One region of the Clostridium ljungdahlii DSM 13528 genome, then DNA from elsewhere that is predicted to be linked to it. Evidence: riboswitches for the same ligand, from Rfam matches in the RefSeq annotation. Region 1 holds a riboswitch; the other holds the start of a gene.
The links. A riboswitch is a leader RNA that binds a small molecule or an ion and turns the genes downstream of it on or off. The one in region 1 is predicted to bind S-adenosylmethionine.
Positions count from the first base shown of each region.

Region 2: linked by a shared signal. The riboswitch ahead of metK (methionine adenosyltransferase) and the one ahead of CLJU_RS03265 (O-acetylhomoserine aminocarboxypropyltransferase/cysteine synthase family protein) in region 1 are both predicted to bind S-adenosylmethionine.

Region 1 is NC_014328.1:730,957-734,957, reverse strand. Features, by position in the region: gene CLJU_RS03270 (homocysteine S-methyltransferase family protein) at 1-1,640, opposite strand, end outside; SAM riboswitch class I at 1,906-2,013, opposite strand; SAM riboswitch class I at 2,275-2,383, shown strand; gene CLJU_RS03265 (O-acetylhomoserine aminocarboxypropyltransferase/cysteine synthase family protein) at 2,493-3,776, shown strand; gene CLJU_RS03260 (isocitrate/isopropylmalate dehydrogenase family protein) at 3,939-4,001, opposite strand, start outside.
Region 2 is NC_014328.1:255,309-259,309, reverse strand. Features, by position in the region: gene recD2 (SF1B family DNA helicase RecD2) at 1-514, opposite strand, end outside; gene metK (methionine adenosyltransferase) at 645-1,820, opposite strand; SAM riboswitch class I at 1,991-2,090, opposite strand; tRNA gene CLJU_RS01255 (tRNA-Tyr) at 2,170-2,254, opposite strand; tRNA gene CLJU_RS01250 (tRNA-Thr) at 2,260-2,335, opposite strand; tRNA gene CLJU_RS01245 (tRNA-Val) at 2,357-2,432, opposite strand; tRNA gene CLJU_RS01240 (tRNA-Tyr) at 2,442-2,526, opposite strand; tRNA gene CLJU_RS01235 (tRNA-Thr) at 2,532-2,607, opposite strand; gene yyaC (spore protease YyaC) at 2,857-3,405, shown strand; gene mreB (rod shape-determining protein) at 3,497-4,001, opposite strand, start outside.

The DNA.
Region 1 (4,001 bases):
ACGCCTTTGTCTGCTGTATTTATTATTGGCAAGTCAAGTCCTGCCTGAAGAGCAAGTGCAAGAAAAGTTCTATTTAATATACATCTTCTAGGTAGTCCATAGGATATATTACTTACACCAAGAGTAGTCTTTACTCCAAATTGTTCCTTTAGAATCTTTATGGCCTTTATTGTCTCAAGCACTTCCTTTTGTTGAGCAGATGCAGTTAGCGTAAGACAATCAACTATTATATCCTTTCTCTTGATTCCATAGTTTTCGGCAGTTTTGATTATCTTTTCTGCAATCTTTACCCTACCCTCTGCAGTATCAGGTATTCCATTTTCGTCTATAGTTAAGGCTATAACACAGCCTCCATACTTCTTTACTATTGGAAATACTTCTTCCATGCACTTTTTTCTACCATTTACTGAATTTATTATAGGTTTACCGTTATAAACTCTAACTCCAGCCTCTAACACTTTAGGATTTGGACTGTCTATATCTATAGGTAATTGTACTACTTTTTGTATTGCTTTTACTGCTTCTTTCATAGTTTGAACTTCATTAATCTCAGGTAGTCCTACATTAAGCCCAAGTATATGTGCTCCTTCTTCTTTTTGCTTCACTGCTTCTTTCTGTATAAAATTTACCTTTCCTTCCTTAAGCTCTTTCTTATAAATATCTCTACCTGTAGGATTAATTCTCTCCCCTATAAATTTTATCCTATTACCTAGGAACACAGTATCCCTGGCTGAACACACTGTGGTATAATTTTTTTCTTTTATATCTAAAGGTACTATATTTTTCAAACTTTTTACCATAGTTTTTATAAATTCAGGACTTGTTCCACAACATCCTCCAAAAAACCTAACTCCTTTTTTTGCCATAATCACTACATTTTCTGCAAATTCATCTGAAGTTATATCATAAATCGTATTTTCGCCATCATACTTTGGGAGTCCTGCATTAGGCTGAACTATAACGGGTATAGAAGAATACTTTAAGATTTCATCTACAATATCTTGCAATTCTCCCGGTCCCAAGGAACAATTCACTCCAAGGGCATCCACCCCCAACGATTCAAGCACAAATACCATAGTTTTTGGATCTGTTCCCATTAGAGTTCTTCCATCCTGCTGGAAAGTCATTGTACAAAATATTGGAAGAGAACTATTTTCTTTTGCCGCAAGAATAGCTGCCTTTGCTTCGTACAAATCAGACATAGTTTCTATTAGAATTATATCTGCTCCCGCTTTTTCCCCTATAATTACTTGACTTTTAAATAATTCATATGCAGATTCAAAACTTAAACTTCCTGTAGGCTCCATAACTTGTCCTGTAGGTCCTATATCAAGTGCTACTAATTTATCCTTTGCCTCTTCCTTTGCAATTTTTACTCCAGCTGTAATTACATCTTTTATTGTATAATCAGAAGAACTATACTTAAGTTCATTAGCACCAAAAGTATTTGTTATTATGATATCTGATCCTGCGTTTAAATATTCCCTATGTACTTTTCTTATAATCTCTGAATTTGTTATATTTAATGTTTCTGGAAGTTCACCTACTTTAAGTCCTGCTCTTTGAAGCATGGTTCCCATAGCTCCATCAAAAAAAACAAATTTGTTACTAAACTTATTTAATAAATCTTTAAATAACATTTGCTGCACTCCTTTTTCAAATACAAGTTTCATGTTCAAATTATTTAATCCATTACTTCTTGTATAAAATTTTAAACTTTAAACAAATTTTATACAATACATCTAAATTATTTAATATTGTATAAATATACAATAATATTATTTAGAATTAATATTTATTTACTCAGCTTTCGCTCACTAACTATTAATTTTTCATTTTTAACTATTAACTAAAAAAGCTGCCCTTCAATCAGAAAAGCAGCTTTAAATTTGACAAAATCAACTTTCCTTATCTTTCAGAATTCGTTTTATTCTGCAGGAATTAGCACCGATGCACTTTAGTGCCGGTTGTTGGGTTTCACTGGGCCAGTCCCTCCACCTCTCGTGATAAAAGTGCTTTAATATTAATACTTTAACTATCAATTGTCAATACTATTTACATGACTATTTTACTATAATTCGTAATATCAATGAATCTTACTTAGTGGGAAAAGCAGATATCTCAAATCTTTGATTTGATGATAGTCGCTTTCACAGAGCGCGTGGGAGTATTACAGTAGGTAGCCATCAGATAAAATTTTCTAAATATTTTTTTATTTTTCTATTGACAAACCTTATCTATGTCTGGTATGATTTTCTCAATCGAATACGGAACTTCTTATCCAGAGTGGCAGAGGGACTGGCCCTATGATGCCCGGCAACCTGAATGATCATTTTCATTCAACGGTGCTAATTCCAGCAGGTGTTAACCTGAAAGATGAGAAGCATGAAGATAGAATCTTCTTGTAACTTATCTTACAAGAAGATTTTTTTATTCTGCCAGGTTATAGAAGTTTCGCTCAAAATATTAAAAGGTATTAGGAGGACGAAAAAATGAGTGAAGAAAGAAAATTAGGATTTGAAACATTACAAGTACATGCAGGCCAGGTGCCTGACCCAACTACAGGTGCAAGAGCAGTTCCAATTTACCAGACTACATCCTTTGTATTTAAAGATGCCGATGAAGCCGCAGACTTTTTCCAGCTTAAAAAACCAGGAAATGTTTATGCCAGAATAATGAACCCAACAGAAGACGTATTTGAACAAAGAGTAGCAGCCCTTGAAGGCGGCAGCGCAGGCCTTGCTACATCTTCCGGACTTGCAGCAATACTTTACGCTGTATTAAATGTAGCAAGTGCAGGAGACAATATAGTTGCAGCTAGCACACTTTATGGTGGAACTTATGAATTGTTTTCAGTAACCTTGAAAAAGTTAGGAATTGATGTAACTTTTGTAGATCCCGATGACCCTGAAAACATCAGAAAAGCTATTACAGATAAAACTAAAGCAGTTTATGCAGAAACAATAGGTAACCCTAGAATCAATGTTTTGGATATAGAAGCTGTAGCAAACATAGCCCATGAAAACAAAATTCCTCTTATTATAGATAATACTTTTGGAACTCCTTATCTAGTAAGACCTATAGAATATGGTGCAGACGTAGTTGTTCATTCTGCAACTAAATTTATAGGTGGTCACGGGACTACTTTAGGCGGAATTATAGTAGATGGTGGAAAATTTGACTGGGCAGCAAGCGGAAAATTTCCTGACTTTACAACACCTGATGAAAGCTATAATGGGCTTGTATATGCAGATCTTGGACCTACAGCTTTTGCTACAAAAGCCAGAGTACAACTTTTAAGAAACACAGGCGCAACACTAAGTCCACAAAGTGCTTTTTATTTCTTACTTGGACTTGAATCACTTTCTCTTAGAGTAGAGAGACATGTAGAAAATACACGAAAAGTAGTTGAATTTTTAAGTAAACATCCAAAAGTTGCATGGGTAAACTATCCTGAACTTGATGGAAGTCCATACAAAGAATTAGCTAAGAAATACCTTCCAAAAGGGGCAGGTTCAATATTTACCTTTGGAATAAAAGGTGGATCTGAAGCAGGAAAGAAATTTATAAACAGCGTTAAATTGTTCTCCTTACTTGCAAATGTAGCAGATGCAAAATCATTAGTAATTCACCCTGCAAGTACAACTCATGCAGAGTTAAATGAAGAACAACAAAAAGCTGCTGGAGTTACTCCAGACCTTATAAGGCTTTCAATAGGTGTGGAAAATATTGATGACATTATATACGATTTGGATCAGGCTCTTGCAAAAGCTTGATAAATTAATTTAATTTGACTCCCATAATTTTTATATTATTTTAACCCATAAATAATGGGCTGACTACTAATTAATTAGTATGTCAGCCCTATGTATGATTTTAAATAGTTGAAAGTTGACAATTATCCACTATCAACTTTCAACTAAAAAAATTAAGTATACTTAATTACAATTTTCAATTTTCTCTATAATAGCTTTAGTAAATACAGTAGTAGTAGCATTTCC
Region 2 (4,001 bases), 480 kb from region 1:
TTATAGAATCTGCTCCAAATTTTTTATGTATTTTAACACACTGACTAGGAGTTATTCCATAAGTTTGCAGAAATATCATTATATTTCTCACTTCATTTTGTTTAGAATAGGATTCCTCTATTAAAGCTATTTTTTTTGCTCCTATACCTTCTATTTCTTTTAATCTTCCTATGTTATTATCCAATATTTGAAGGGTATTTTCACCAAACTTCTCTACTATTTTCTTTGCTGTTACTGGACCTATGCCCGATATTATTCCAGAGGCCAAATATCTCTCTATGCCAATAGTAGTACTAGGTATTATCTCTTCAGAAGCCTGAACCTTAAATTGATTCCCAAACTGAGGATGAAGAACCCATTCCCCTACAGCCTTCAAATTTTGTCCTTCAATTATATTAGGTATACATCCTACTATAGTTACTTCATCTTTATTTTCTCTTATTTTAGCAACTACATACCCATTATCTTTATTTTGAAATATTATACTTTCTACAATTCCTTGTAATTCTTGCATAGAATCTCTCCTACCCTTATTTGCAAACAAAATCATATATTTATAAATAATTATACCACATTAAACTTTGTCTTAATCCACCATACTAAAAAAGCTCTATATCATTTTACAATATAGAGCTTTTCATTATTTACATATATTTTTTTATTTCTTCAACCTTATCTAGCCTTTCCCAAGGTACATCAATATCAGTTCTTCCAAAATGTCCATAAGCCGCAACTTGCCTGTATATAGGTCTTCTAAGATTTAAATCTTTTATTATAGCAGCTGGTCTCAGATCAAATACCTTGTTTACTATATCTACTATTTTTTCTTCCGGTATATTTCCTGTACCAAAAGTATCTACAGTTATAGATACAGGCTTTGCTACACCAATGGCATAAGCAAGTTGTATTTCCAACTTATCTGCAATACCTGCAGCTACTAAATTTTTTGCTACCCATCTTGCAGCATAAGCAGCAGATCTATCAACCTTGGTTGGGTCTTTACCAGAAAAAGCACCGCCGCCATGTCTTCCATAACCACCATAGGTATCTACTATTATCTTTCTTCCTGTAAGTCCAGAATCTCCCTGGGGACCTCCAACAACAAATCTTCCTGTTGGATTTATGAAATACTTAGTTTTATAATCTAAAAACTCTCGTGGTACAACAGGTCTTATTACATTGTTTATTATATCTGTTTCAATTTGTTTTCTAGTTACCATTTCATCATGCTGAGTAGATACTACTATGGTATCAACTCTAACTGGCTTATTGTCTTCATATTCTATAGTAACTTGAGTTTTTCCATCCGGTCTTAGATAATCTAAAACTTTATCTTTTCTAACCTGTGCTAATCTCTTTGCAAGTTTGTGAGCAAGACTTATTGGCATAGGCATATATTCTGGAGTTTCATTTGTAGCAAATCCGAACATCATACCCTGATCTCCAGCACCTATAGCTTCTATGGCCTCCATTTCGCCTTCCTTAGCTTCTAAAGCTTTATCGACTCCCATAGCTATATCAGATGATTGTTCATCAATTGAACTTATTACTGAACAAGTCTGGCAGTCAAATCCATATTTAGCTCTAGTATATCCTATTTCTCTTACAGTATTTCTAACTATTTTTGAAATGTCAATATAACAATTGGTTGATATCTCACCCATAACCAAAACCATACCTGTAGTAGTTGCAGTTTCACACGCTACTCTTCCATAAGGATCTTGTTCCAGTATGGCATCTAAGATAGCATCTGAAATCTGATCACACATTTTATCTGGATGGCCTTCTGTAACTGATTCAGATGTAAATAGTTTTCTCATTTTCTATACCTCCCATGTAAAAATATACTTTTCTTACAATAAGTGAATTAATTCTATTGCATTAAATGCTAATTTAAATCCTATATTCACAATATAAACTGAAATACCTAAAGTGGCATATCAATTAAAAAAACCTCTTCGATAAGAAGAGGTTAAATAACTTAACTACTCTCTTATCTTGCAGAATACTGCAGGAATTGGCACCTTGGTGATTTTCACTGGTTGCCGGGTTTCATAGGGCCTTGTTCCCTCCGCCTCTCTTGATAAGAGCTATAATATAATTTTTTGATTTATTAAGATTATAAAATTTTTATAAAATAAAAAACACCTAAAAGTGCCTTTATATTTATGGTGGAGGAAGATGGATTCGAACCATCGAAGTCACTGACAACAGATTTACAGTCTGCCCCCTTTGGCCACTCGGGAATTCCTCCGCATTTGGTGCTGGCAGTAGGAATCGAACCCACGACCTACTGATTACAAGTCAGTTGCTCTACCTGCTGAGCCATGCCAGCTTATTCTATTATTATTCTAAATGGTGGGCACAATAGGGCTCGAACCTATGACCCTCTGCTTGTAAGGCAGATGCTCTCCCAGCTGAGCTATGCGCCCTTATATTTATGGTGGAGGAAGATGGATTCGAACCATCGAAGTCACTGACAACAGATTTACAGTCTGCCCCCTTTGGCCACTCGGGAATTCCTCCATGTTTGGTGCTGGCAGTAGGAATCGAACCCACGACCTACTGATTACAAGTCAGTTGCTCTACCTGCTGAGCCATGCCAGCTTATTTTATTACCCTACGCTCTTTAAAACAAGAACGTACTCAACGTAAATTAGTATACAGTTTTATTAACTTATTATCAAATTTAATATATGATTAAATTTTAATATTATATATATCTTTCTCCATATTTCTCTATATTTCTTTCAAAATCATATTCACTTAATTTAACTTTAATAATTTGTATAAACTCATCATATAAATTATATATAGTGTTCTTCACAAGTACATACATAAAAGAAGGTGAATATATTGAATAAAGCAAAAACTAATTATAAAGATCCCTTAGCATATTACAAGCTTGCCTATTTTTTAAAAAATTACATTAATAACGATACCATAATTGTATGCATTGGTACAGATAGATATATAGGGGACTGTCTGGGTCCCTTAGTAGGTACACTTTTAAAGTGCAAACATTTTCCTCTACCTGTCTACGGTACAATCTCAGATCCTATACATGCTTTAAACATTGAAAGCAAACTGAATAAAATAAATTTACTTCACCCGCATAAAAACATTATAGGAATAGATGCTTGCTTAGGTGATCTAGAAACTATAGGCGATATTCAAGTAAGAGACTTTCCAGTTCATCCTGGCAAAGGTGTAGGGAAATCTCTCCCGGATGTAGGGAATTCCTCAATAATAGGTATAGTTGATTCAAATAGCAGTGAAGATTTATTTAATAATTCCAGCAGCAATATACGTCTTAATTTAGTTTTAAGTATGGCTGAAGTAATACTTTATTCATTAATTCATTCATATTATTTATATTACAACAACATATTTATTGATATTTAACTATGTCTAACATTTTAGTGTATATAAGAAAATTAAAATCTAACTTATTAAAAAATACATAATACTAAATAAGTTAGATTTTTTCTTTGTTTTAATCTATTAACGTTATATCATCGCCGCTAAAAACTACTTCCATTTTGTCTAAATATTCAAGTACTTTACCTGTACCCAGTGCTACACATGATACTGGTTCTTCTGCAACATAAACAGGTACGTTAGTTACTTTTTGTATTAAATTACTCAATCCATTTAAAAGTGCACCTCCACCAGTCATAAAAATACCTTTATCAGCTATATCAGCTGATAATTCTGGTGGTGTTTTTTCCAGTACTGCACGAGTTGTATCTGCTATAGAATTTACAGTTTCTTTTAGTGCTATTCTCATTTCCGCAGAAGATACCGTTATATTTTTAGGAAGTCCTGTAATTAAATCACGACCTCTTATTTCCATACTTACTTCTTCATCTCTATCAAAAGCAGATCCTATTTTTATTTTTAAATCTTCCGAGGTTCTTTCACCAATCATCAACTTATGTTCTTTTCTCACATATTTCATTATGGCTTCATCGAACTTATCACCTGCAACTTTAATAGAA